2 regions of the Gilliamella sp. B3464 genome follow, and region 1 is predicted to be linked to the other one. Evidence: riboswitches for the same ligand, from Rfam matches in the RefSeq annotation. Region 1 holds a riboswitch; the other holds the start of a gene.

Evidence for each region. A riboswitch is a leader RNA that binds a small molecule or an ion and turns the genes downstream of it on or off. The one in region 1 is predicted to bind thiamine pyrophosphate.
Region 2: linked by a shared signal. The riboswitch ahead of thiM (hydroxyethylthiazole kinase) and the one ahead of thiB (thiamine ABC transporter substrate binding subunit) in region 1 are both predicted to bind thiamine pyrophosphate.

The regions. Positions count from the first base shown of each region.
Region 1 is NZ_JAFNOQ010000004.1:7,878-23,075, forward strand. Features, by position in the region: gene J3U57_RS05400 (OprD family outer membrane porin) at 1-1,139, shown strand, start outside; gene J3U57_RS05405 (beta-N-acetylhexosaminidase) at 1,149-3,824, shown strand; gene rraB (ribonuclease E inhibitor RraB) at 3,894-4,289, opposite strand; gene rnm (RNase RNM) at 4,360-5,193, shown strand; gene J3U57_RS05420 (L-threonylcarbamoyladenylate synthase) at 5,302-5,922, shown strand; gene rluB (23S rRNA pseudouridine(2605) synthase RluB) at 6,004-7,011, shown strand; gene J3U57_RS05430 (hypothetical protein) at 7,540-7,701, shown strand; gene J3U57_RS05435 (hypothetical protein) at 7,906-8,946, shown strand; gene J3U57_RS05440 (amidohydrolase family protein) at 9,047-10,063, opposite strand; gene argS (arginine--tRNA ligase) at 10,614-12,347, opposite strand; gene J3U57_RS05450 (hypothetical protein) at 12,558-12,833, shown strand; gene J3U57_RS05455 (hypothetical protein) at 12,834-13,187, shown strand; TPP riboswitch at 13,231-13,339, shown strand; gene thiB (thiamine ABC transporter substrate binding subunit) at 13,379-14,377, shown strand; gene thiP (thiamine/thiamine pyrophosphate ABC transporter permease) at 14,395-15,198, shown strand, end outside.
Region 2 is NZ_JAFNOQ010000001.1:280,383-295,580, reverse strand. Features, by position in the region: gene mnmE (tRNA uridine-5-carboxymethylaminomethyl(34) synthesis GTPase MnmE) at 1-293, shown strand, start outside; partial or broken gene J3U57_RS01290 (helix-turn-helix domain-containing protein) at 561-791, shown strand; gene J3U57_RS01285 (hypothetical protein) at 795-1,868, shown strand; gene J3U57_RS01280 (hypothetical protein) at 1,902-2,867, shown strand; gene J3U57_RS01275 (hypothetical protein) at 3,309-3,635, shown strand; gene J3U57_RS01270 (heavy-metal-associated domain-containing protein) at 3,898-4,101, shown strand; gene J3U57_RS01265 (STY0301 family protein) at 4,420-4,923, shown strand; gene J3U57_RS01260 (STY0301 family protein) at 5,047-5,553, shown strand; gene thiD (bifunctional hydroxymethylpyrimidine kinase/phosphomethylpyrimidine kinase) at 5,673-6,467, opposite strand; gene thiE (thiamine phosphate synthase) at 6,479-7,120, opposite strand; gene thiM (hydroxyethylthiazole kinase) at 7,130-7,918, opposite strand; TPP riboswitch at 7,979-8,081, opposite strand; gene trkA (Trk system potassium transporter TrkA) at 8,121-9,524, opposite strand; gene trpS (tryptophan--tRNA ligase) at 9,601-10,596, opposite strand; gene J3U57_RS01230 (phosphoglycolate phosphatase) at 10,636-11,331, opposite strand; gene rpe (ribulose-phosphate 3-epimerase) at 11,324-12,001, opposite strand; gene J3U57_RS01220 (Dam family site-specific DNA-(adenine-N6)-methyltransferase) at 12,039-12,860, opposite strand; gene J3U57_RS01215 (SPOR domain-containing protein) at 12,909-13,757, opposite strand; gene aroK (shikimate kinase AroK) at 13,826-14,347, opposite strand; gene gutQ (arabinose-5-phosphate isomerase GutQ) at 14,534-15,198, opposite strand, start outside.

The DNA.
Region 1 (15,198 bases):
GTTATGGCGCTTGGGAAGTTAGTAATGGCGGTAATGGTCATCCAAATGAAATTGGTTTTAGTGGTGTACATACTTGTTGGGATGACGACCGAAAAAAAGACTTGGAAAAAGACGTCAGTGGTTTGAGTTTTTATAAAGCACAAGTCAATTTTAAAATCGATGAACTGTTTTGGACCAAAGCTGGCTATATTCAACCTTCCGGTCAAACTTTATTAGCACCTCATTGGAGTTTATTACCCGGTACTTATCGAGGTGTGGAGTTTGGTAGTTTGCTTGATTTCGATGATGCCGGCGCTTTATCCATGTCTTATATGTGGGCAGATAAATACAAAGCACCATGGTATAAAAGACTATATGAATTTCGGCAATGGGGGAAAGGAAAAAAAATTGATTATTTACATTCAGCAGGTTTGAAATATGACTTTAAAAATGATTTAGTGTTAGAAACCGCCTTTGGTCAAGCGCAAAATTATATGAACCAATTTTTTGGTAAAGCCTCATATAAAACCGATATTTTCAATAATCCACTTACCATGAGTTATCAATTTTATGGGGCTAAAGATCAGTCTCATAAAGGAAAAAATGTTTATGATGGTTTGGCGTGGTTGCAAGCAGCTACTTTAGGTTATCAAATGGGACCGGTTGGTCTACGACTTGAAGGTGTGGTTGTTAAAGCGAAAGGGGAACAGGGCTACTTTCTACAGCGCATGACGCCGGATTATGCTTCTTCAAATGGTCGATTAGATGTGTGGTGGAATTCACGTTCTGACTTTAATGCCAATGGTGAGAAGGCGATATTTACTGAAGTCACTTATGATTTAGGCGATCTATCAAATTACTTAACCGGTTGGAAAGCAGGTACGTCTTATGCTTATGGTTGGGATGCAAAACCGAGCACAAACAAACAGTTTAACCAAAAGAAACGTTTAATTGAGTCAGCTTATAATTTTGATTTAGGTTATACCGTACAAAATGGTTGGATAAAAGATACGTCTTTACAACTTCATTATACCAAATACAACAATCACACCAATATCCCAAGCTGGAAGGGCGGATATGGCAATATCTTCCAAGATGAACACGATATCAAATTTATTGTTACTGTTCCTTTCACCATTTTCAATGCTAAACAAAAATAGGTAATTGTCATGATAAAATTTAAATCAGCTATTATAGCTACATCGATAGCATCATTATTCTGTATGGGCACCGCACAATCAGTGAATGCTTCACAAAAAATTGTGGATACCATGAGTTCACAATTACGCCTAAATTATCATATAGTTGATAATAATGCTGTAAATCATGGTGTAGATTGTGCTGCATTGGGGGCAGATTGGGCATCTTGTAACAAAGTGACGTTAACGCTTAAAAACACGGGGCCTGCGATAACTGACAAAGATTGGGCAATCTATTTTCATAATATTCGGATGATTTTAGCCGTCAATAATGATCAATTTAAAATCACCCATGTGACAGGTGATTTGCACAAGCTTGAACCGACTAACAAATTCAAAGGCATTCCCGAGAAAGCTATTGTGAACATTCCCATCATTGGTGAATATTGGCAAATTAGTGAAAGTGATGTGATGCCAAGATGGTATGTTACCTCGTCAAATGCTGAACCTAAAGTGATTGTTAATACGGATACTGATTCTGATAATCTATCGGCATTTGTTGAACCTTTAGGCGAACAATGGAAAATATCCCCCAATGATCATAATATTTTAATGACGCCTGAACATCGTTATCAACATAACAATGATATACAACTTATTAATGCCGAGTTGTTAAGAGGACAGATTTTGCCGACACCATCGAAACTTACTGTTGGTAAGGAAATGGTCATCCTCAATGAAAATGGTGTTAATTTAGTCCTTAATGGCTTAGCAAAAGAGAGCGAATCGGTATTAAATGAACATTTTAAAGTATTGAATATCCCTGTTAGCGGTAAAGGCTTTAACATTAAAGCCTCAATTGATAAAAGTGCATTTGAGAAAGGGGTAAAAGGGAGTTATAAGTTAGATATCACTCCTGAAGGGGCAACCATTTTAGCTTTTGATCAAAGTGGCATTTTTTATGGTGTAGAATCGATATTATCTGTATTACATGCCAATAATCCTCAAATTATTCCTGTACTTTCAGCTGAGGATGCCCCGCGATTCGAATATCGTGGAATGATGTTAGATACCGGTCGAAATTTCAAAAGTAAAGAAGCGGTATTTCAGTTACTTGATACGATGTCAAAATATAAAATGAATAAATTTCATTTCCATTTGAGTGATGATGAGGGGTGGCGAATTGAAATTCCAGGTTTACCTGAACTGACCAATTTTGGTAGTAAACGTTGTCATGATTTGAGTGAGAAAAAATGCTTATTACCACAACTCGGATCGGGTCCAAATAGCAATAATAGCGGCAGTGGATACTTTACTCGAGATGATTATATTGAAATCGTAAAATACGCCAATGCTCGTTTTATTGAAGTCATCCCAGAAATCGATATGCCTGCTCATGCTAGAGCCGCTATTAGGTCGATGGAGGTGAGATATCAACGCCTAATGGAACAAGGACAAGAACAACAAGCGAATGAATATCGATTGGTTGATCCAAGCGATACATCCAATACAACAACGGTACAATTTTATAATCGACAAAGTTATCTCAATCCATGTTTGGAGTCTTCGAAAAAATTTGTTAATAAAGTCATTAGTGAAATCGCTAAAATGCATGTTGAAGCTAACCAGCCCATTACAACTTGGCATTTTGGTGGTGATGAAGCAAAAAACATTCATTTCGGTAATGGCTACCAAGATATCCATGCCGCTCAAAAAGAGGCTGGTAAAGGTTTAATCGATCAAAGTGTTGAAGATCATCCATGGGCAAAATCACAAGCCTGCCAAACCTTTGTCAATACTGGCGTAGTTGAGAATTTTGAACATTTACCAAGTTATTTTGCCGTCGAAGTAAGTAAAATCATTAAAGACAATGGGATTAATCGCATGCAAGTTTGGCAAGATGGTGTAAAATTTGCTACTGATGCCAACGCTTTTGCCACCGATGAAGTGATTGTCAATTTCTGGGATAACTTGTATTGGGGCGGGTATGATTCAGTGAATGAATTTGCCAATAAGGGCTATAAAGTTATTGTATCTAATCCTGATTATGTCTATTTAGATATGCCTTACGAAGTTAACCCAAAAGAAAGCGGGTATTATTGGGCTGCTCGGTTTAATGACGAACGCAAAATCTTCAGTTTTGCGCCAGATAACTTGCCACAAAATGCTGAAACTTCTTTTGATCGTAACGGTGATGCCTTTGCAGCTAAAGGTACAATGGATTGGCCAGGTGCATATGGTTTATCAGCACAAATCTGGACTGAAAATATTCGCACAGATGAGAAAATGGCTTATATGGCCTATCCTCGATTACTCAGTGTTGCCGAACGCGCATGGCATAAAGCCGATTGGGAAACAAATTATCAAAAAGATCGCCAATTCAAAATAGGTGAAACTCATTATGTTGATCAGCAAAAACTTTTTAATGATTGGAACCAATTTGCCAATTTATTAGGGCAACGAGAATTAGCTAAATTGGATACGGCTTTAGTTGATTATCGTCTACCTGTCCCTGGAGCAAAAATTGAAAATGGTAAATTGATAGCAAATATTGTTTTCCCTGGTTTAAGTATTGAATATTCAATTGATAAAGGGCAGCAGTGGCAGCGTTATCAAGGTCCAGTTTCGCTGAATCATCACGACAAAATTTTTGTGCGTAGTGTTTCGCCAAATCAGAAAAGAAAGAGTCGTATCGAAGAATTATAATACGTTAAGCAATAAATATTCTTATCCGTTAAATATGCGGATAAGAATGCCGTTTATTATTTTTTATGATTAGTGGAGGGTCTCAGCAGATTCGTCTTCAATAAAATCATCATCACTACCATCTTCATAATAAGTACCCCATCCGTCGTAATTGACGTTAAATTGATTGGCCAGCGTGATTATTTCAGCAATTTGTGCGTTGATAAGTTCGGCATTAAGAGGGCTTTCTGCAATAATATCAAAGCCAATAACTAAATTACCCGCATCATCTACATCTTCATCGGGATCGGTTGCTTCATAGCCTAATTTGTAAGCTTCTACTGCAACCTTTTCTAAATTATCAAAATTTTGTGATGAAATATGATGTTCAATCAAATAAAGTGCATGAGGATCGCTACCATCATCTAAAAGTTCCTCAATAATAGCTAATGTATCTTGCTGAGCAAGCATAATTTGATCTTTCATAATATACCTTTTAGTGGTCATACAAATTGTGTGGTATATTACACGTTTAAAAATAATTATCGAGAAAAAAATGATCGTTGACTTACATTCGCACACTACTGCATCGGATGGAATTTTAAAGCCAACAGATTTAGTCAAAAGGGCCGTTGAAAATCAACTTCAAATGTTGGCTATTACCGATCATGATACAGTAAAAGGATTGCCAGAAGCTATATACACTATTGAAAAAGACAAATTACCTATAAAATTAATTCGTGGCGTTGAAATATCAACAGCCTGGAAAAATAATGAAATACACATTGTTGGCTTAAATATTGATATTGAAGATCCCCAATTAACTGCTTTGTTATTACGGCAAGAGCAAGGTCGCATAGATAGAGCAAAGGCTATTAGTAATAAATTAGCAAAAGTAAGTATTGAAAATGCTTATGAACAAGCTCAAGAATATGCTAAAGGTGATATTGTCTCACGTGCTCATTTTGCACGTTTTTTAGTGGCTAAAGGGTATGTAAAAGATGTGAATCGAGCCTTCAAAAAATATTTAGGCAAAAGTGGTTATGCTTACGTACCTTCGCAATGTTGCACGATTGATCACGCGGTAAATGCGATACATAATGCGGGAGGGCAAGCAGTACTTGCACATCCCAGTCGTTATGATTTAACGTTAACTAAGTTAAAACTTTTGCTTAGTGATTTTAAACAATTTGGCGGTGATGCAATGGAAGTTTCGCAAAGTCGACAAACACCAACTGATCTACAATTATTAGCTAAACTTGCAAATGAATTTGGATTACTGGCATCACAAGGATCGGATTTTCATGATTTGGTTAATTATCTTGATTTAGGTAAAACAGCACCACTACCAAGCAGTGTTACACCAATCTGGCATAATTGGGTGTTATAAATGAAGATTGATATTAAGATACGTCAGATTGATATTGTTGAAAATTATTGATTGTGATCATTTAAACTAAAATGATATGTTAAATATAAAATTGGATTGAACAACATTATGAGCCAAACTTTTTATATTCATCCTGATAATCCACAAACTCGATTATTAGAGCAAGTGGTAAAAATATTGAATGATGGTGGCGTAATAGCTTTTCCGACTGATTCTGGCTATTCACTTGGTTGTTTGTTAGATAATAAATATGGCGTAGATCGTATTTGTCAAATCCGTCAGTTAGATAAACATCACAATTTTACGCTAATGTGCCGTGATCTTTCAGAACTTTCATCCTACGCTTTTGTGGATAATACCACTTTTCGGCTCTTAAAAAATAATACACCAGGTCGGTATGTTTTTATTTTGTCCGCGAGTAAAGAAGTTCCACGACGATTAATGAATGAAAAACGTAAAACGATTGGATTACGTATTCCTGATAACAAAATAGATCTGACTTTATTGGAATTATTAGGTCAACCTTTGATGACAACTACATTAATTTTACCCAATGATACTCAGGCCCAATCCGATCCCGATGAGATAGAAGATAAAATTGGCCATCAACTTGATGCGATTGTACATGGCGGCTATATTAGCGAACAACCAACAACCGTTATAGACTTGACCCATGACTACCCTGATATTATTCGTCAAGGTAGTGGTGATACTACACCATTTGAATAGCCGTTTTTTTATACGTTATTTTAATATTGATAATGTTTTGAATAGATAAATGATACCTGAGAAGGTAACAGTGAGGACAATATGAAACATAGCACAACAGCAGTTTCAAAATATGAAAACACAGCAGATACAAGAAAAATAAAAAGCAATAAATCAACAGACAAACCGGTAAAGCTGCAAAAATCATTTTCGACAAAGCGGGCACCGTCTGTACACGATAACAGCGAAAAATTACAGAAAGTCTTAGCCAACTTGGGTAATGGTTCTCGCCGTGAAATTGAAGCAATGATCGCCGCAGGTCAAATTAGTGTTGATGGTAAAATTGCAACATTAGGTGATCGCGTTGATATTAATACTAATCCTAAAATTCGTATTAACGGTCATCTAGTACAACTTCGGAGTAAAGAAAAAGAAATCTGTCGTGTACTTGCCTACTATAAACCAGAAGGTGAGATTTGTTCCCGTAACGATCCTCAAGGTCGAGCAACCGTGTTTGAACGTTTGCCTCGTTTGAAAAATGCTAGATGGGTGAATATCGGTCGGCTTGATATTAATACTTCGGGATTGCTACTATTTACTACAGATGGTGAACTTGCCAATCGGTTAATGCATCCCAGACATGAAATTGAGCGAGAATATGCGGTTCGGGTTTTTGGTAATGTGACCGATCAACAAATTAGTCAACTGCGCAAAGGTATACAACTTGAAGATGGTCCTGCATCATTTAAATCGATCAAAGCGCAAGGTGGTGATGGTCTTAATCAATGGTTTAATGTGGTCATTACCGAAGGCCGTAATCGAGAAGTTCGTAGAATGTGGGAAGCCATAGATGTACAAGTAAGTCGATTGTTGCGTATTCGTTATGGTAACATCACGCTACCTAAAGGTTTATCACGTGGTACATGGATGGAGTTAAGCCTTGATTCAGTCAATTATTTACGCGAAATTGTTGGTTTACCTGCCGAAATTAAAAGTTTTACTGTAAATTCTACTTTGGGTAAGTCTAATGTTCGGCCTAAGCGAGTCAAACTGAATAACTTATCTCGATCCTCGCGCCAAGCGACAGCAAAAAAGCCGACTCGTAAATAGAATCTGTCCTCCTAATGAATTCGATATTATTGGGAGGATACTTTCAACAACGCTATCTCATCTTTTCAAAATTAAATTTAATTTAGATTTTTGCTCATGACTATAGCAAAAAAAGTTAATAAATCGCCAAAAATTTTTTATAAACTTTGTTACGCTGATTAATACTGAGTTAATTAGTGATAAAAAAACAAACGATTGTCATCTGCAATGGACTGATAATTTAACTAAAATTTTTGAAAGGAAATATGATGCGGTTAACTATAGCAATTTTTTAATTTTTCTTTTAACAGCCTGTTATACTCGTACTGGTGACGATGCATATAAAGAAGGAAAATATTTAGAAAGTATTAGTTTATTAGCCACCGGTATTGAAGAGAAAGGTGAACGTAAATTTGATAAAGATAGTGCTAAAAAAAACTACATTCTTTAGTTAGTAATATTACAGCACATTATGAAACAAGTTTAGCTAATACCGCAACCACAGATTATCAGACTTGCATTGATATCTATCAAAGCTTGCTCAGAATCATGTTAAACGATTGTTTCTCTAGTCAAACAGTAACTTCCTTTGTTGATAAATACACTATTGAGCAGTTAGAACAAACCATTGCTAAACAATATTATGAATATGGTAAATCAATTACCGGTACCGACAGCCAAAGTTATGTAATGAAACTAAAGAAACATTAGAAATGAGATCGGATTTAGCTAATAAAATAATAGATCAGGCGCTATCGCAACGAGTAACAATTAAATCCCTACAAATATGAATTGAGGCAGGGATTTTAAATTCAAAATAAATGGATATTTTTTTTAGTTTTAACTATATAATTTTTTATGTAACTAATTAGAATAATGTAAATCATTTTCAATGATTAAAGATAGGTTTAACAAATGGAAGTAAAAATTATAAGGAATTTAGTTGTTGTTTTGTTAATGTTTTGGTTAGCGAGTTGTAGCCATACACGCACTTATGAAGAAGCATATAATGAAGGATACTATCTTCAAAGTATTAATATATTAGCACTCAATATTGAACAAAAAGGTATAGCTAAATTCAAGCAAGAAGATGCTGAGCATTTGCGCAATTTGGTTAATCGCGTGATGGTTAAATATGAAGCAGACTTAGCTGATAGCGCGGCTAACGATTACGAAGACAAAATTTCCACTTATAATAAATTAATGGAAATGCATGATCGCTTAAGTAATCAATTTTATAGTAATGAATTAACGTTTTTTTTAAATGCATATAGTCGTTTGGACATAAATGAAAATTTATTTAAATGCTATGTTATCAAGGCTAATTCAATAGTAGCGACAGATATTGAAGGATATAAGGCTAAAGTCGATTTATATCATAATGCGCTTGAATTGAAACCTTCCAGAGATGTCCAAAAATTATATGATATTAATAATAATAAATACATTATGTTAGTGATAGAAAATCTTTATCAAAAAGCTAAAGAGTATGCTGATTATCATAATTATGAAGATGCAAGAAAAACATTAGAACAAGCCAAAAAGCTTTATTATTCCGTAAAAATAAAAAAATATAAAGATATCGATAAATTAATAGATGATTATTGGGATAAGGAGCAAGCCTTGTTTGAGCGACAACTAATTCGTGAACAACAAGAAAAAGAACAAAAGAGAATAGCAAATAGAGATAAAACAAAGGTATACTGTGCAGATACACAATGTGAAAATGCTGTAAATTATGCGACACATTATAGTTCAGATATTGTATTTGTTCGTAATGAAAGTGAAGCCGATGCTAAAGTCTCCTTTCAAAAGCAAACTGATGGTACATTAAATGTATATTGTGATACAGATAGATGTAAAGAGAAGGTAAAAAGAGAAGTTAGAAATAATAATGTTAATTTTGTCAGATATGAAAATGAAGCTGATGTCACTATAAAAGATAAAAAATATTAAGTTTGATTAATCGATAGTAGTAGCTATATAACGATCCCACAATAGATTAAAAACTGTGGGATTTTTTATTGGTCAAATTTTATTGTGTTTCATTCAATTATTATTCAATTCCTAATACCATTCGTCCGTTTTTGGTAGCGACATTTACCACATTGTCTAAATCGGTATACCGGCATCCTGTAACGAGTAGTTTAAGCTCTTCCCACATGTTGCCTGTTGAAAATGGTAACATATAATCACTGACATTATCGGTACCAATCGCAACAGGAATACCTGCAGCGGCAAGTTCATCAACAGGAGTAAGAGAATTACGAGTAGGACCTTGTTCTTCACGGCGAGGGCTATCGATCCATGCGAATGGGCAAGCGATGACCATCATTTTCGCTTCTTTCATTTTTTTATAGAGTTTTTGACGATATTCCAAACTATGCGCAGTAATTGAAATACTATGAATTGCTACTACGCGTCCGTGCATGCCATGTTCCAAAGTTTTATCGGTGAGTTGTTCGGTTTCAATCTCGTCTGAGGAGTTAAATTGATCAACATGAACATGGACCATTTTGCCTAATGATTTTCCTGTTTGCATCAATACATCAAGATGTTTTAGCCCCATTCCTTCACCATGATCACGTTCATCACGACGTGGTAATCCACCAATGATATCAACTAAATCTGCACCTTTATCAAACCAGTAACGTGCTTCTTTATCAATAACACCTTTAAGGGTTTGATTGACTAATTTTATGATAATGTCATTTTTATAAGTTTCACGGGCTCTTAGTGCGCCTTTGATTGCTCGCTCTTCTGCAATTGGATCGATATCGACAAATGATCCCATGGCACTGACCCCTTGTTCGATCATTCGCTCAACCGCCATGCTGAAATGGCGGTAATAATCGTCTTCACTCATCGATGCTTTGACTTTATCTAACGTATCCCATTTTTCAATTAGAGTCTGCTTTTGATAAACATCAAAACTGTCAACAGTGATCGTAAAAGCACGATCGGCATGCATATGTGAATTAACCCAACCGCCATTTTGTTTAATTTTATTCATTAAATATGCTTTTAAACTTTGATCTCGACTGGTTAATAACATCTTTTTATTATCGGTCATAATGTGCCTCTACGATTCAATTGAGCTAAATTAGATAAAATAATAGATAAAAAAAATCCCCCTAAGATGGAGGATTAACAATAAATCAACAATGTTGTTTAGGACTGTTGATTTATATTTTGTCATGGTCAACTACTCTTGGTTGCTTAAATAATTTGAAAGAATTCTAACTAAACTATTTTTAATATCAAGTGCCGTCCTTATAAAAATATGTAAATAAATGAAAAGGTTAAAGTATTATTTTTTAGATTTTTATCCCAAATTCAAGCTTCTATATAAAATTTAATTTTGGTATTACAGGATTTTTAATCAATAACTACCTATTTTATATCAATAATCTATTGTCCAAAAATCGAGACCAACAAAAGTATTATGCGATTTATTGTCAATCTCGAAAAGTGTAGTATTGCTTTGTTTAACACTAAAGAGCATATGGATGAATTGGATTTTTAGCGTTCTTTAATATATCAGCGTGTAAAAATTTTAAAAGAATTTATGTGTTTTAATGAAAAAACCACCGATGATGAATTTTATCGGTGGTATGCTAATGTTACATTTTTTCGACAGTTTTGATTCCTAACATATCAAGACCGATTTTAAGGGTTTTAGCGGTTAACGAAGCCAATTTTAAGCGGCTTTGTTTCAAGTTTTCGTTTTCCGCCGTTAAAATAGGGCAATTTTCATAGAAACTAGAAAATAGGGTAGCGATATCGTATAAATAGGCGCAAAGTACATGTGGTGTGCCTTCTGCGGCAACGTTTGATACAGTTTCATCAAATTGTATTAATCGAATCGCTAATGCTCGCTCTTTATCCGTACCTAAATTAATAGTGCCGCTTAAGCTGTCTTCGCTGATATTTGATTTTCTAAATACAGAAAGCACGCGCGTATAAGCATATTGTAAATAAGGGGCCGTATTTCCCTCAAATGACAACATATTATCCCAATCAAACACATAATCGGTGGTACGATTTTTGGAAAGATCAGCATATTTGACCGCACCTATTGCTACAGCGTCAACCACTTGGGCAAGCTCAGTATCGGTTAAGTCTGGATTTTTATTTCGAATTAAAGTAGTCGCTCGTTCTGTCGCTTCATCAAGCAGATCGTTTAATTTAACGGTGTCACCAGAACGCGTCTTAAACGGCTTGCCATCTTTACCTAACATCATACCAAACATGTGATGCTCAAGTTTTAAGGATTCTGGTACATATTTCGCTTTATGCACGATATCCCAAACTTGTTCTAAATGTTGATGTTGACGTGAATCGGTATAATATAAAATACGTTCAGCATGAAGTGTTTCATAACGATATTTAACACAGGCAATGTCGGTTGTTGCATAAAGATAGCCACCATCACGTTTTTGGATGATAACGCCCATGGGTTCGCCTTCTTTATTTTTATATTCATCTAAAAATACAACGATTGCACCGTCACTTTCAACCGCTAATTTTTTCTGTTTTAGATCGGCAACAATGCCTGGTAGCATGCTGTTATAGATGCTTTCGCCCATTGTATCTTCAATCGATAATGTGACATTAAGGCGTTTATATGTGGCAATATTTTGCGTCATGGTGATATCAACCAATTTTCGCCACATTTCACGGCAATATTTGTCACCACCTTGAAGTTTTACTACATAATTACGGGCTTTTTCGGCAAAGGCTTCGTCTTCATCGTAATGTTTTTTAGCTGCGCGATAGAACGATTCTAAATCTGAAAGCTCCATGTCGTTGGCATGTTCATTTTCCATTTTTTCAAGATAGGCAATTAACATCCCAAATTGGGTTCCCCAATCTCCAACATGGTTGGCACGGATAACATTATGACCAAGAAAGCTTAATACTCGTACACTGGCATCACCAATAATGGTTGAGCGTAGATGACCGACGTGCATCTCTTTAGCAACATTGGGTGCCGAGTAATCAACCACAATAGTTTGAGGTTTGGCGGGTAAAGTAATATTGAGTTTATCACTACTTAGCGCGACTTCGTTTTGTTCAGCAATCCAACTATTTTTTAAGAAGATATTAATAAAACCCGGCCCAGCGATTTCCACTTTATCGGCAATATCATCAATATCAAGATGTTGTAAAACTTTTTCAGCTAATGCGCGTGGTGGCATTCCCAATTTTTTAGCAGTAGACATGATACCATTTGCTTGATAATCACCAAATTGAACTTTAGCGGATTGCTTGATTAAAGCGTCACAGTTTTTATCAGCACCGGCCATAATCATTGCTTGGGAAACACGTTGTGTTAATAGTTGTTGAATATTCACACTGAACCTAATCAATTAAAATAAAATGCCCAATATAATACTGATAAATTGATAAATTGTCACTGTGGGATTAGTTAAGGACAAGTAAATAGCTAATTTTTTTATAAACAAAAATTTTTTAATTTAAGGGTGATAGATAAACTTAACTATAAAATAGAAAAAAATAAAAAGAAAACATGTGCCAAAATTTATTTAACTAACTGATTGTCAATGCTTTTTGTCTTTTCAACTTTGGCATTTGCCCAAGACCATAACAATCAGCAAGAGCTCAAACTACCGATAACCTCCTCACAATTGATAAAATACTATAAATCAAATAATCATGGTGAAAATGTCCTTTTGGATAAGTATGCAAAACTCACTTGCCCTTTAAATGAGCAAGAGATTGATTTCCCGATCCAAAATACGTCCTATGAATTTATTCCCTTTCATGAAGGAATTCGTTATTACGAAGTAGGTGGTTTTATGCGGAATAATTGTCTTTAAGTGATTATTTATAATTGGTATGGGATATCTGATACCCCATTACTCAATATTCAACTAACTAGTTATGATGAACAAGGTAAATTGCTTGATGCGGTGCTTTTGGATAGTCAATATTCTTATGAGGATGTGAGTTGTTTTATTGAATTTTCGGTCAATAAGGATTTAACGATAAACCTAAAACATTATGTGACTGACTATTATGATGATGAACATGAACATGAATATGGTGATGAAGCTGGACTAATAAAAGATCCTAAACCGGAATTTTGTAAAGGAGAGCAGTATAAGATCAACACTGGTAAGTTTAAGTTAATTTATTCTAAAATGGCAAAGAAGTTTGAATGGCAACAGTGAGTAACAACTATTTACAATTAAGCCTTCACCGACTACACTAATGCTGTTCTCAACGGGGTGCCCTAATGGGCTGAGAGTGTTAGTTGTGTTAACATAACCCGTCGAACCTGAACTGGATCATGCCAGCGGAGGGATTTGAGTTATTATATCTGCTCAAACCTTTTGTCTTTTTCTTGCTATTTGGAGGCAAAATGTTTCGTCAATTGTTGTTATCAACTGTTCTATTTATATCATTGTTTTGGTCGCATTTTTCTGGCGCACAGCAACCGACTTTAACAATATATAGCTATAATTCGTTTATGTCGGAGTGGGGGCCTGGAGAAGCTATCAAACAGGGTTTTGAAGCTCAATGTCATTGTCAGCTAGAAGTAATTACGTTAGGTGATGGTGTTTCAATTTTAAATCGTATTCAGCTTGAAGGTGATAAAACCAATGCTGATGTTGTTTTAGGGTTGGATAATAATCTACTTGAGCAAGCAAAATTAACGAATATTTTTATTCCACATCAGATCGACAAACCCGATAATCTCTATACTGACTGGTGGGATAATGAGTTTATGCCATATGACTTCGGTTATTTTGCCTTTATTTATAATAAACAGAAGATAAAAAATCCACCGCGATCTATGCAACAGTTAGTTGACAATAAAGATCATTGGAAAATCATTTATCAAGATCCTAGAACTAGCACGCCTGGATTAGGTTTGCTGCTGTGGGTTAAAAAAGTTTATGGTGATGATGCTGCGCAAGCATGGCAAAAAATAGCTAAAAATACCGTAACAGTAACAAAAGGTTGGAGCGAATCTTACGGCATGTTTTTGAAAAATGAAGCAGATTTAGTATTAAGTTACAGCACTTCCCCTGTTGCACATATAATTTCTGATAACGATCATCGTTTTGCTGCCGCCATTTTTGATGAGGGGCATTATCGTCAAGTTGAAGTGGCTGCCATTGTAAAATATACACAACAACCAGAGTTAGCTCGCCAATTTTTACATTATTTATTAACACCCGAGATTCAACGTCAATTTGCTGAAAAAAATGTCATGTATCCAATTATAAAAACCGATTTGCCAGCAGCTTATCAACAGATTGATACAGTGAAAAAAGCCCTTGAATTTGATGCAAAGCAAGTTGAATTAAATCAGAAATCGTGGGTGCGTGAATGGCAAGTTGCTGTCAGTAAATAATGTCATCGGAACGAATATTGAAATTTCAATCCTTAATTCCAGGTATCAGTGCTGTTGGTTTGATTTTGCTCATATTAGGCACGGCACTTATTGCGCTTTGGGGATTTGCAATTCGAACCGATAATATAAGCATCTATTTTGATCATTATTTACTGCATATTATTTGGGTAACAGTTTTGCAAGCTGGTTTATCAACTTGTTTAGCCATCATATTGGCAGTATTGATGGCGAAAGCATTAGCTATGGTAGACTTTCCATGTCAAGGATTACTCATCAAAATAATGCCGGTTACCTTTATTTTACCGACTTTAGTTGTGGTTACTGGTTTGCTTTCAGTGTATGGTCAGCATGGTATCGTTTCGTTAATTTTTCAATTTTTGAATCTACCAATTGAATTATCAATTTATGGTTTGAAAGGTATATTATTAGCCCATGTGTTTTTAAATTTTCCTTATGCTTGTTGTTTGTTTTATCAATCCTTAAAAAGTGTTCCTATCGAACAAAAACAGTTAGCTGCTCAGTTAAATTTTTCTGCTTTTACTTTTTTTAAGTTAGTTGAATGGCCATTATTGCGTCGACAAATCTTACCAATGGCAGCACTGATTTTTATGTTATGTTTTTCAAGTTTTGCAATCGTGTTAGCTCTTGGCGGCGGGCCAAAATATACCACTATTGAGGTAGCAATATATCAGTCGATCCGTGATTTTGATCTTATACAAGCCGTGTTACTTTCTTTTTTGCAACTAATTTGTTGTATTGGTTTTCTTATCATCATGCAAAGAATAAATCGAATCAAAAAAATGCATATTCGATTTGTTCAT
Region 2 (15,198 bases), on a different contig from region 1:
CTGCACGGACAGGCGAAGGCATTGAGCTATTACGTGAACATCTTAAACAAGCCATGGGCTATACCAGTAGCACAGAAAGTGGATTTTTAGCCCGTCGTCGCCATTTACAGGCACTAGAAAAAGCCGCTGAACATTTAAATAACGGTAAGTACCAACTCACGACATTTCATGCAGGTGAACTATTAGCCGAAGAATTAAGGTTAGCACAGGAAGCCTTAAGTGAAATAACGGGTCAATTTACTTCGGATGATTTACTTGGACGGATATTTAGTTCGTTTTGTATTGGTAAGTAAGTCAGAGTTTATTGGCATCCATTCTTATAAATGAATAAGGCATAGCATACTGTTATGCCGTAATTTTATATTCAGACTATTTTGTAATTGTTTATATCTATATGCATATTTTTGTAGCCGATCCTTTTCCTTTTTGAATTTTTCCAGTGATATAATTAAAATTATGAACTATAAATATGGCCTATAAGCCACACTGATATAATAAATCCACTTAAACGTGACTTATAGTCCGTGGTCTGATACGCTACATAGCGTAATACTATTCGGATGAGAAAATCCGATGAAATTAAAGTCCTGTTTGGACAGAGAGTTAAACAGCTCAGATAACTTGCTGGTATGTCTCAAGAAACATTTGCTGATAAATGTGGTCTTGATCGTACCTATATTAGTGGCATTGAGAGAGGGGGAAGAAATCCTACTCTAGAAGTAATCCAAGTCATTGCAAAAGGATTAGATACTGACATGTCATCACTGTTTTTTTCAAGAATTAATTGGTAGCTGATGAAAGGCTTAGAAAACTTATCTGATGTCGAAAGACTAAAAATACTTAAAAGTATTCGCATTGCTTCATCTTCTGAAGAAGAGTTTGATGAGTATATTTCTTTATACTCAGGTTCAATGGGCGAGGATGAGTGTAGAAGACGATTAAATGGCTATTTTCTAGAAGACGAGTTTGCATTACTATGTTTTCTTATGGGCTCTTGTACTAGCTTGGTGCCTTTAGGGCAATCGTCAGTTAATAATCCTGAACTTAAAATTCCTGATTATATGGCAAGTTTTAAGTTACCTAAAGGAAAAGAGTTTAAATGCTTTGTTGAGGTGAAAACATCTAATAGTATAGAAACAAAGAAAATTTCTAATACTATGTTTGAAAATTATCTGAATTTTGCTCATAAATTTAACCTACCATTGTTATTTGCATCAAGAATACAACAAAACAATCTCCTGTTTTGGATCATTCAAACTGTGGATGAGTTTATTGATAACGGAAGAAAAGCAAAAATTGATTATTTAACAAAAACATCTGGCTCCGTATTATTAAATGATTGTTTTTTATCTTTAATAACTCCATTAAAACTTGAAATTCAGTTTACAGATGAACCCATAAATAGTGGAATGTGGTACCCAAATTATGGGTACGTTAGTGAAATTAAAATCAGTCAGCTAGATAGCAGTGGCAATGAAAAGATTTCATTGAAATTAGAAAAAAATGAGTTAATTTTTGATGCTTTATTAAATTGTTATCAATGTGAGAATATTAAAAATGATAAAGCTCTTATTTTAGAGAAAATAATACCTGCATTGAGCTCAGAGTTAGTCAGTAGCCTACTATTAAAAATGAATTATATAGTTGATCAGGGTGATGGGCGTATGAATGCAAGTCGACTATTAGCTAAAATGGAAAACGGTGAAAAACCACTAATCAATAATACTTTTTTGTTTAACTTGTTTACAGCGATAAATAAGAAATTTAATGAAGCTGGTGGTTGTGATGTGCTTGGGGTACTTACTTTAGGTGATGATCATACGGCAAAAAGAAATCTCAAAAAGTTAATGCAATTAAATAAAAAATAGGATATTTGTTGTGCTGACTAATATTTAGATACTATGGACTTATTAAAATTAATTAAATCAAAAACAAATTATTTTAGAGGTACGCCGTCAGAGCTTGGTTTAGATGCTGTTGTTCATCATATCGAAATATCAGAAAGTCATTTTGAGCTAGGTAAAAGTAATGGTGAGCATTTGTATACAGATGTCATTTATCGAACTAATCAAGCTTTTGAGGGGGCATTAAAAGAAGCATATCGTATTTTGACAGGGGAAGATCCATCCAATAAATCACCTTTTCAAATTGAAAAATATTTTAGCTCTAATAGTTTGCTAAAGGATAGAGTATTAGCTCATTTTACTACTTATAGAACTGAGTGGAGGAACAAATCTACTCATAATTACCAGTTGTTTTTTTCATCGCAAGAAGCCCTTTTAGCTATTGTAAGTGTTTCAGCTTTTTTCAATATATTGTTAGATCAAATGCTCGAAAAGCAATATTTCGACATTGAGAAAGCAAAAACTGAAAAGCGGGCAAAAGGTCTCTTTGGTGATAGTAATATTTATGGCTCACTTAGTTTTATGCAACAAGTGATTGAGCTTCTAAAATTATTTTCTATGGAGCTTAAAGAAGAGTTTGAAGAATGCGTAACACTTAAAGAGTTTGAGCTTCAGGGTCGGTTTGCTGGATTTATTTCAGCAGCCGATCCAGAAGTTGAGGTTTTAACTGATTATCCACTAAGCCATAGTTTAGGGCGGTTCCATTTTGATATGCTACTTAAAAAAGGTAATAGCCATTTGATTATTGAGCTCAAACGACCACAAATAGAATATCAGCATAGAGTCAAGGATGGAATCGAACAGTTAAAGCATTATTTAGTTGCCAGCTATATATCACAAGGTATAGTTTTTGTTCCTGCCTATGTATCTAAAGTAAAAGAAGACTATCAAGAGTATTTTATTGATGAACCAAGTGGAGAACTAAAAATTGCAGCATTTACGCCAGCAATGCTTACCGAATAATAATTCTTGCTCAAATTTAGTTACCTTTGTCATAGAGTATTGTCAGATTGAGTAATAACTATTAGTGCATATATTGAAATAAAGATTAGCTAAAAGATAATATAATCAAACAAATAGTTCTATTATAGAACTTTTATATTGAAATCGATAATTATTCTAATTATTGCCATAATTTTCACTGTATAAATTAAACTGGGCTGTATTTGAAATATAAGATTTAATGCTCAAAAGAGGTGAATATTATCAATATAACAAGGATAGTTTGTTGTATTAACATTAGATTCTAACTAGAAGAAACGTAATTATAATAACTTTGTATAGAATAGAAATAATCTAGTATGCGTGTAATGCGATTACTGTATAAGTTGGATGATTTATGAAAAACTATTTAGTCAAATTTTTCTTTTAATTATACTAATTTAATTAACTGGTTGTAGCCTTATGGACTATAAAAAAGTTATCCAATATGTAGAGCCAAGTGCTAATGAACCAAGGGCAAGGGTTATGCTTGTAGGGGATTATGATAGTTGGTATTATTTTAGTATTATCAATTTTGATGTAATAAAACCTAATTTGGGTTATCTATATACTGAAGGTAAAACAACAAATAGACCAAAAGTAAAAAATTTGGGAATGAACGTAAAGGTGAAAGGCAAAAATAAAGCTAATCAAATTTACTTACCTGCTGGTCAAATAATAAAAATTGGCGTTTATGGTCAACCGTCTGGTATGAACGTTACTCTCTTTGTATTCGTGGTAAAACTATGACTCTAGAGCAAGATATTGATTATGTTCTTTTCTTTGATAAAGTTACATTAAATAATAAAAAATATTGCCTTCTTTAGCTATACAAAGTTATTAATAAAACTCAGCTTGAATTTATTAAAAATTAGTTATATATAATGCTATATAGGTACAACCGAAAACAATTATTTAAAAGAATGAATGGTTCTTTGTGTAACATTTAAATGATGTTAAATGAATTTTTATTTAATAGTAGATTTTATCAGATTGATTAGAGAGGTCTATCATGAAATTAATAGTCGATAATATGACTTGTCAGCATTGTGTTAAAGCAATTACTAAGGCGATTAATGATATCGATCCCAAAGCTAAGGTGACGGTTGATTTAGCCAAACATGAAGTTGATATTGAGGGGGGTAGCATTTCGCAAGAAGCAGCAATTGCAGCAGTCAATGAAGCCGGTTATGAGTTTGTGGGTATTTCATATTAATTTTAATCAGTTTAATGGTAGATAACTATCCGGTGATTTTACTGTGTAGCATGTGGCAAAATATTAAGTCAAATTAAAAGGGGATTTTCGCTAAAATCCCTTTTTTGTTTTCTGCTATATTTTTGTTGACTATTCATGGTTGCAATGTATTTCACTTAAAGCAATCTCAATAAAACCCCACTCAAAATCATGATAATGATAGATGCAATTATCAATGATTAAATCTACTTGACTAAGTCGATATTTTCGCCATAATTGCCGTAAATATTCAATATTTCAAAATGTTATTTACCTGCAATGCTTAAAAGGATAATCAATATGCAAGGAAAAACGTTAAATGCGATCGTTACAATCATTGTTGGGTTTGCAATGGTTTTTACCGTCAATGCTTACCAAATTGATTGTCCAAAATCGATTGATGTTAAAGAAAAAGTTGAAAACATGTCAGACGGATGGGGGGCAGCTGATAGGGAAGAATTTTGGAATAGTGGTTTCGTGAAAAACATTTCACATAAATCTACCGGTGTAGGTGTTTTTTTGGGAGAGCCTTTAGTGGTACAAAAATCTGAGGATTATGTGCTGAATAACAAGAAAGGTTTTAAGAAATATCGCAATGAATGGGACGTAAGTTTACGACCTGAAGATACTGATCGTTATTATGCTTCATGTTTCTATTATAACAGTGAGGTTGTATTAGTAAAAAAGATTGATACATCGATGAAAAGCTGCTGGACTGACGTCTCTTTAGATGAGCTTGGTAATGAGATAAATAGTGAACACACACTTTATTGCAGTACCAATAAAAGGGGTGATAATCATTAATGTTATGTGGGATCGCTAGTCATTGCAATCCCCCTAGTTTAACACTCTATTTCATCATGATTTTCACTCAATTAGGCTAAAATAATTGATTATGTGCCTAAAAATTTTAAAAGGATGAACAATATGCAAGGAAAAACGTTAAATGCGATCGTTACAATCATTGTCGGGTTTGCAATGGTTTTTACCGTCAATGCTTACCAAATTGATTGCCCAAAATCGATCGATGTTCGAGAAAAAATGGTAAACATGCCAGAAGGTTGGGACCTGATTGGTAAGAGCAAATATGCTGATGCTTCTGATATCGATAAGACTATCCTTTCACAGGACTTTTGGGGTATTAATGTTTATCTAGACGATCCGGCGGCGATACAAAGACCCCATCAACGTTTGCTAAGTAAAAAGAATGGCGTTAAAAAATATCAGTTTATCTGGGAGGTTGAACAATTTAAACCTAATGAGAACTTTTATGTTCGTTGTGACTACTCTGGAAGTAGGGTTAAATTGGTGCAAAAAATTGACTCATCGATGAAAAGCTGTTGGATTTTTTATTCTCAGGATAAATACGGCAATAACGTATCTCATGAAAATACACTTTATTGCAGTACAAATAAAGCCGAAGATGTTAAATAATCCTATGTGGGATTGCAAAGCTTGGCAATCCCACACCCGTTCAACTCTCAAACTGTCATGATTTTCCCTAATAACGGGTAATCAAGCATCAAGTAATCCATTATTTTGCTCGCTAGCTTTTACCACCATTGATAAAAATGGTGGGTTGGACCAATTCCTTTGCCAATCGATAAATCATCGGCATGACTAATTGCACCTTGTAAGTAGTTCTTTGCTTGTTGAATGGCATCTGGCAAGCTGTGTTGCGGTAATAATGCGGTAATTGCAGCTGATAAAGTGCATCCTGTACCATGCGTATTTTTAGTTTGGATACGAGGCGATACCATTCTAATTGTTTGGTTTGGAGTAATTAAATAATCTGGGCTTTCTTGACTAAGTAAATGCCCACCTTTGATTAATACCGCTTTACAACCTAATTTTAGCAAGGCATGTCCTTGTGCCTGCATTTCGTCCTCATTTTGGGCTTCTTGACAATCGAGCAGGGCAGCCGCTTCTGGTAGATTCGGGGTGATAACGGTGGCTAATGGTAAGAGTAATTCACGGATTGCATTCACCGCATCAGATTTCAGTAGTGGATGACCGCCTTTAGCCACCATGACAGTATCAAGTACGATGTTGGCAATCGGATGTTTTTTTAAGAGATGATGAACCACTGTCACAATCTCTTTATTCATTAACATGCCCATTTTTACACTATCAATATTGATATCCTGATACAGAGTATTAAATTGGGCTTCTACAAATTCAGGCGAGACAGGTAAAACAGCATCGACGCCTTGCGTGCTTTGTGCGGTTAATGCGGTGATCACTGACATGCCATAAGCACCTAACGCCGAAAAGGTTTTCAAATCTGCTTGTATACCCGCGCCACCGCTAGGATCGGAGCCGGCAATGGTTAATGCAACTGTTGTCATTCTTTGATTTCCTATCTTGCTTGTTGAATTTTGGTCAGTAGCGATTGACTGGCATTAGCAATATCTGCTTGACCACAAATAGCGGATACTACTGCGACACCTTCAATACCAGTTTTTATGACCTCAGTGACATTGGATAAACCAATTCCGCCAATGGCAACCGCAGGACACTGTTTGAGTTTCACAAGTTCAGCTAATTGTGCAGTACCTATGGCGGAGGCCGCATCTTTTTTGGTTGAAGTTGGGAAGATTGGCCCAATACCCAAATAATCAACCAATTGCCATTCAACGGCATCAAGTTGTTGTTGATTACTAACAGAAAAGCCGAGCCATTTATTTGCACCGATTAATTGACGAGTAACGGCAACAGGTAGATCACGCTGTCCAATATGTACGCCGTCAGCGTCTATCGCTAATGCGATATCGACATGATCATTAATAAGTAGCGGTACTGGTGTGTCTTTTAAAAGGTGTTTGAGCTGCATAGCTGCATGATACCAATCTTTACCTGATAGTTCTTGTTCTGATCTTAATTGTACGGTAGTTACACCATTTTCGATGGCAATTTTGGTGGTATTAAGCATACCTTGAATACCGCCACACAATTGCGGATCGAGCACTAAATAGAGGGTTAAATCGAGTTGTTTTTTCATCTGCTTGCCCTATTTTGAACCATCAACAAAAAGTGAAAGCTGATCGATAAGCGACACAGCAAAACTGCCTAGTCCTTGCTGTTTATTGGCTCGCTCACCAGCTTTTTTCATCATATAACAAGCACTGGCTGTGGCAGCTAAACTATCAGCACCACAAGCAATAAACGCAGCAACCATCGCGGATAATGAACAACCTGTACCGGTAACAGACGTTAATGCAATATCTCCACCCGCAATGCGATAGGTGTTCTCGCCGTCAGTGATATAGTCAATATCGCCTGTCATGGCGACAATGGTTTGATAACGACGAGCCAATTGTTGAGCTGCCGTTAATGCAACCGTTGTCGAATCTTGGCTATCGGTACCTTTAGAAGAAGAATGTTCGCCATTTAGCGCTAAAATTTCAGAGGCATTACCCCGAATCGCTGTAGGTTGGTATTTTAATAATTGTTGAGCGATATCAGTGCGATAAGCTAAGGCAGGTCCAACGGCAACCGGATCAAGCACCCAGCGTGTTCGGCTTTGTTGGGCTTGTTCGGCAGCTAACAGCATACTTTCAGCAATATTGCTATGCAGTGTTCCAATATTAATTAATAAGCTATTGGCAATATCGACAAATGATTTCACTTCTTGTTTGGCAATAATCATCGCTGGCGATGCACCAATTGCCAGTAAGATATTGGCGGTAAAATTTTGCACGACCTCATTGGTGATGCAATGCACTAATGGGCGTTGCTGCTTAACAAGGTGAATAAATGGTGTGGCGTGCTCAGCCTGAAAGGTTTTTATCTCTGACATATTCTTTCCTTAACGATTAATACAACTTATAACAGGTTAGGAAGAATTTGCCAATCAGAAGGTTAACGGCTTAGACTTCCCTACGCTGGTATAATCCAGATCAGGTTCAACGGGTAAAATCTCAGTTTTTTGTATCAAACAAAAAACACCCCGAGTCAAAACAATTTGTGTATTATGAACTGAGTATCAGTTTTAAACAAGATTATTGTAATAATCTTTCAATATCGGTTATGGCTTTTCTATCAGGTAAAAAGATGATTAAGTGGTCATTATCTTCAATAGTTAAATCAGTATTAACAATAATCACATCTTCACCTCGTACTACTGCACCAATTGTTGCAGCTGAAGGTAATTTTAATCCATTGATATTTTTACCAACAAGTTTTGATGTATCACTATTGCCTTTCGCCACAACTTCAATAATTTCGGATTCCCCTTGTCTGAGTGAAACGACTTTGACGATACCCGTTTGTCTTACATGGCTTAAAAGCTCAGAGATTGTGGCATGCTGTGGTGAAATAGCAATATCAATCACACTATCATTGATCAATTCTAGGTAAGCTTGCCGTTGAATCAAAACAATCACTTTTTTAGCGCCCATTCGTTTAGCCAGCATTGATGACATAATGTTAGATTCATCATCACTGGTGACAGCGATAAAGAGATCGGTTAATTCTACCTGTTCTTGTGAGAGGAGTTCTTGGTCTGAAGATTCGCCATGTAATACGGTTGTATTGACCAACTGTTCAGCAATAAACTCAGCTCGTTGAGCATTACGTTCAATTAACTTTACTTGATAATCGTTTTCTAAGCGTTTGGCTAGAGCGACAGCAACACCGCCTCCGCCACTAATAATGATACGTTTATAGGGCTTTTCTAAGCGTTGTAATTCACTTGTTACGGCTTTTATGTTCACCGGAGGGGTAATAAAATAGACCATATCACCCGCTTCAATTAAGGTTGAACCGATTGGGCGAATAAAACGATTTTTTCGATATATCGCAACCACTCGAGCTTCTACATGCGGTAAATGCTCTTTTAGTTCAGATAATTCACTGCCCACTAATGCACCGCCATAATAAGCAGTGACTGCAACCAGACAGACACGATTATCATAAAAAGAGGCAAATTGTAAAGCGCCTGGATATTGTACTAACCGGCTGACATGATTAGTGATTAAATTTTCGGGTGCGATGATGTGGTCAATATTAATACAATCTTTGTTAAAGAAGGGATATTTTTCGTCGTTATATTCAGGTGCTCGAATACGGGCAACTTTTTGCGGTATTTTAAACATGACATGACCAATTTGACAGGCCATCATGTTAACTTCATCAGAATTGGTTACAGCAACAAGCATATCAGCGGATTCGGCACCGGCGCTTTCTAATACCTGAGGGTATGAAGATTTTCCTAAAATAACTTGTAAATCAAAGCGTTCTTGTAGTGATTGCAGTTTGTCATGATCTTCATCAACGACAGTAACATCGTTTTGTTTTTCGGTAACCAGATACTCAGCTAATGCGCTGCCGGTTTGTCCTGCACCTAGAATAATAATCTTCATAACAGACCTATCATCGTTAAATGACTTTACTACGCTTGCCATCTTGTGATAAGCGTACTTATGTCAATTAATATTGTTTAAGTTTACCCTTTATTTGCGCTATTTATTCGACTCGCTATTAAACAAAACCGATTACATCGTATACTTTTTTCAAGGTCGGCTCGGCTTTAGCGCGCGCTTTTTCAGCGCCTTCACGCATAATAGAAAATAGATAATTTTCATCGTTGCGATACTCATGATAACGGGCTTGTAATGTTGTTAACATATCGATCACTTGCGTTGCTACTTCCGTTTTCAAATGACCATACATCTTTCCTTCAAACTCTTTTTCAAGCTCTGCTACCGGTTTACCTGTAACGCCAGTTAAAATATCTAATAAATTAGAAACGCCGACTTTATTTTTTAAGTCATAGCGAACTACTGGTGGCTCGTCAGAATCGGTCATCGCACGTTTGATCTTTTTCTCCACATCTTTTGGATTTTCAAGTAGGCCGATCACGTTATTGCGGTTTTCATCAGATTTAGACATTTTTTTGGTTGGTTCTTGTAATGACATCACTCTTGCACCAACTTTAGCAATAAATGGCTCTGGTACAGTAAAAACATCACCATAAAGTGCATTAAATCGCATAGCAATATCACGTGTTAGCTCAAGGTGTTGTTTCTGATCATCGCCAACCGGTACTAAATTGGCTTGATATAGCAAAATATCAGCAGCCATAAGTACAGGATAATCAAATAGACCTGCGTTGATGTTTTCTGAATGACGTGATGATTTATCCTTAAATTGCGTCATGCGGCTAAGTTCACCAAAATAGGTATAGCAGTTTAACGCCCAGCCTAATTCTGCATGGGCAGGAACATGAGATTGTACAAATATAGTGCTCTTTTGTGGATCAATTCCGCATGCCAAATATAATGCCATTGTATCTAGCGTTGCTTTGCGTAATTTTTGTGGATCTTGTCTTACGGTTATCGCATGTTGATTGACAATACAGTAAATGCAGTCATATTCGTTTTGTAGCGCAACCCAATTTTTTAAAGCACCTAAATAGTTGCCAAGTGTTAGTTCTCCTGAAGGTTGTGCACCACTAAATACAATCGGTTTACTCATAATTTATTCCTAATTTATTTATGCTCTGTTTTTTGCTAATTATTTTTTTGCATCAGCTTTGGGATGAGGTAATAACGTTAATATATCTTTAAAATCATCAAATAAGAAATCGGGATCACTTGTTGCAATCGATATTCCATAATTATAACCATAGCTTAATGCTACAGTAGGGCAATGTGCATTTTTAGCTGCCATAATGTCATTTTGAGAATCACCCACAAATAATAATTGATCACTAAATAGACCAAAGGTCGCCATCACTTGATAAAGTCCAGCTGGATGAGGTTTTAATTTGATCACATCACCACCCCCTAAGACTAACGAAAAGTATTCTTTTATTCCTAAAGAAGTCAGTAAATCAGGCAAAAATTGTGCAGGTTTATTGGTGACTAAAGCAAGTGGATAGTGGTTGTCATGTAATGCTTTTAAGGTTTGTTTGACGTGTGGAAATAACTTAGTTTCTACATCCATAACCTTATCATAATGTCGATTAAAGAGTGCCTTGGCTTGTGAAAACATTTCATTGGAAGGTTGGACATTGATAGCTTTAAATATGCGTTCTAACATCACATCAATGCCATTACCTACAAAGTTTTTAACCTGTTCATTGGTTATCGTATTTAATTTTAAATCGGCAAGCATATGCTTGGCTGCAAGCGCAAGTCCAGGAACACTATCCACTAGTGTTCCATCCAGATCAAAGGCGATGGCTTGAATATCGTCGAGTTTAGGCATGATTCACTCCTGATAGCGCTTTACGCATTGCATCAATCACTGTTTTATAATCTGGTTGACTAAATATTGCTGAACCTGCAACAAACATATCTGCACCAGCTTTAGCAATTTCGGCAATGTTATCAACTTTTACACCACCATCAATTTCTAAACGAATATTTTGTTTAGATTGATTAATACGCTCTCTTACTTGTTGTAGTTTTTTCAATGTTGATGGAATAAATGATTGCCCACCAAAACCAGGATTTACGCCCATTACTAAAATAATATCGACTTTATCCATCACATAATCTAAGTAGTTTAAAGGTGTAGCAGGATTAAGCACAATACCCGCTGTGCAGCCATGATCTTTGATTAATTGTAAAGAACGATCTAAGTGGATAGTCGCTTCTGGATGAATAGAAATATTCGTTGCACCTGCTTTGGCAAATGAAATAATCAGCTCCTCAACAGGGGTAACCATTAAATGGACATCTATCGGTGCTGTTATACCAAAATCGCGCAGAGCCTTACAAAACATACTGCCCATGGTAAGATTGGGAACAAAGTGATTGTCCATTACATCAAAATGAACAACATCTGCTCCTGCATCAAGTACTTTTTGAGTATCCTCACCAAGCCGAGCAAAGTCAGCAGATAATATTGATGGGGCTATAATAAATTCTTTCATGATAAAACCTCTTGTGCTAAAAGCTCATCCCTGTCGTTTAAGATTTTTGATATAGTGCTAAAATCTCGTCAATTTTTTTTCGCCCTTCACCAGCACAGCTAATCGAACGACGCATTTCGGCCCGATAAAGATGACGTGCTTTTTTATATAAGCTTCTTGTATAAGAAGTATCATGATTAGATACAAGAACCGGAATATCATTTTGATAGGCGATATTTTCAGCAAGTTGCGATAACTTTTTATGTTCTTCAAAGCCAAAATTATTCGAATAATAGGCTGTAAAACCCGCCGAATCACCCGCTGAAAGGTAAGGAGGGTCACAATAAATTACGGAATTTTGTTTAGCTTTTTTCATTACTTCATAATAAGGAGCACAAATAAATTGGGCATTTTGAGCTTTTTTAGCAAAAAAATAGAGTTCTCTTTCTGGAAAATAGATAGTTTTGTAACGACCAAATGGTACATTAAAAAAACCACTATTATTATAACGGCATAAGCCGTTGTAACCATGTCGATTTAAATAAACAAATAATAGTGAACGTATATATTGATCTTTACTATGATTAAATACATCACGCAGTTGATAAAAGGCATCAGACTGGTTGTTCTGATGAGTAAATAATAATTTAAGATCATTAATAAATTGATCTGGGCTGGATTTTAACAAGTTAAATAATGCAATCAGATCATGATTGATGTCAGCTAAAATATAGCTTTTATAATGTGTATTTAAAAATACTGATCCAGCACCAACAAAAGGTTCAATTAATTGATCGCCTTCAGGGAGATATCGCCTAATTGTGTCCACAAGCTCATATTTTCCTCCTGCCCATTTTAAAAAGGCTCGTTGCTTTTTCAACGGTTACTCCTAGTTTTTCTTTGTAGTCGGATAAATGAACGATATCCTTTAGTTGTTTGCAATTTTTTCTTTGTTAATAGCGGCTCCAGATTTAACCCATGGTTTATCTTTTTGGAGTGCTGCTGGTAAAGATTTCATCGCTTTATGAGCTTCATCTCTTGATGAATAATTGCCTTTGATTAAAATGAACCACGTACCATTTTTATGTTTAGTTTCATAAATATGATAATCAGTAATATTATTTTGTTTTACAAGTTTTCTTAGACCTTCAGCCGATTTAGAAGCACTAAGCTGAATTGTATAACGATCGTTTCCTATCTTGGCATTTTTAGCGGTATTGGTTTTTTCGTCTTTTCTATTAGTTGATTTTCGATTATGACTATCTGTTTGGTGTGAAACATGGGTTCTACCGTTAATGTCATTAATTGTTGTCGTTCTATTTGTTGACGTTGTTATATCACGATTAACTGAAGGAGCAGTTGGCGTATATGTGTTCGCTAAGTCGCTACCTGTATCGCTAGGAATATCCAGTTGTTGTTGCGTATTTGTTTGATTTAACGCATTTTCAGTTGGTGTCTGGGTTGCAATACCAGCACTTTCTGTTGGCATTGCATTTGTCGCTGGACTGTTTAGTCCGTCAGTGACAGGCGTAGTATTGGCATCAGCTGAACTTACACTATTCACTTCAGGAGGCGTTACAAGCGTCGGCTCATTTTTACGTGAAGAAGATCGAAAGATAATTAAACTAAGTAATAACAGAATAATAACGATTGCCAAACCAAGAATAATTAATTTTTTTCTTGGAAAATCTTGTAAAAAACTTGGCAATGTCAACGAGGGCTTAGCGTCCTTACTAGGTTGTTCTGTTATATAACGGTCATCTCTATCTACACGCATACTTGCTCCTTAACCTATCCAAAAGGTTTAATGCTTTATGACTAACCATTATTATTTAAATAAATGGCTTAAATTTGCTCTATTTTTTCAATGATATAACCCGCAACACCTTTGGCACTTTGTTCATCTGTTTTAATAGTAATATCCGCAATTTCTTCATAAAGAGGTTCACGTTCACCTGCTAATTCTTCATAAAGTTCTCTTGGAGTATTACCACCTTGTAATAATGGACGACGTTTGTCTTTTTGCGTCCTTGCCATTTGTTTTTCAATAGTTGTTTCTAAATAAACAACAATGCCACGTGCTGATAATCGATTACGGGTCTCTTTTGATAATACTGAACCACCGCCGGTAGCTAATACTACACCTTGTTTTTCAGTTAATTCATTAATAACTTTTTCTTCTCTGGCTCTGAATCCGTCTTCACCCTCTAAATCAAAAATCCATGCAATATCAGCACCAGTACGTTTTTCAATCTCTTGATCTGAGTCGAAAAATTCCATGCCCAACTGTTGTGCAATTTGTCGGCCTATAGTGCTTTTTCCAGCCCCCATTGGGCCAATTAGAAAGATATTTCGCTTTTCTGCCATTGTAGTTTCATCATCTATTAATTTTGGTTAAAATATACAACACAATGTTAATGTTCATGACTGATTGAATCATTTACTTCATTAACTGTGTAACTTTTCTTGGATCTCCGTCTAACGACAAAAATTTAGGTCGGTAATTATCTCAATAGATAGTACCTTTTTGCAATAAGTATTTGTAATAGTTTTCTAGCTTATTCCTGCTTGGTGTAAATCATGAATATTTAACGCACCGACTAATTCACCTTCGGTATTTACAACGGGTGCAGCTGTAATATTGTGGTCATTAAATGATTTTAAAGCCTCTACTGCTTTCCAATTTTCGGGGATTTGATATCCTGGGCTGGTCATCACGTCTGTAATGCTGTCTTGCAATGTTCCATTTTTGAGTAATAAACGGCGTAAATCCCCATCAGTAAATACGCCAACAATTTTATTATTATTTTTGCAGATTGCAACTAAACCCACGCCAGTTCGGCTTAATTCTAACATAGCATCCAATACGGTTGCTGTTTGTGGTACTTTTGGAATTGAATCGCCCTGTCGCATAACATCTTTAACATGATTAAGTAATTTAGCGCCTAAACTCCCCGCAGGATGAGAGCGTGCAAAATCTTCTTCTTTAAAACCTCGAGCACGCATAACCGCTATAGCAAGCGCATCGCCCATTAATAAGGTATTGGTCGAACTCGAAGTCGGTGCAAGTCCCATAGGGCAGGCCTCTTTTTCAATTGAAATATCAAGCACAGCCTGAGCAGATTTAGCTAATGGTGAATCTAACCCACCTGTAATTGCAATAATAGGCACATTCATTGCTGTAAGGATAGGGATAATAAAATTAAATTCTTTTGCCC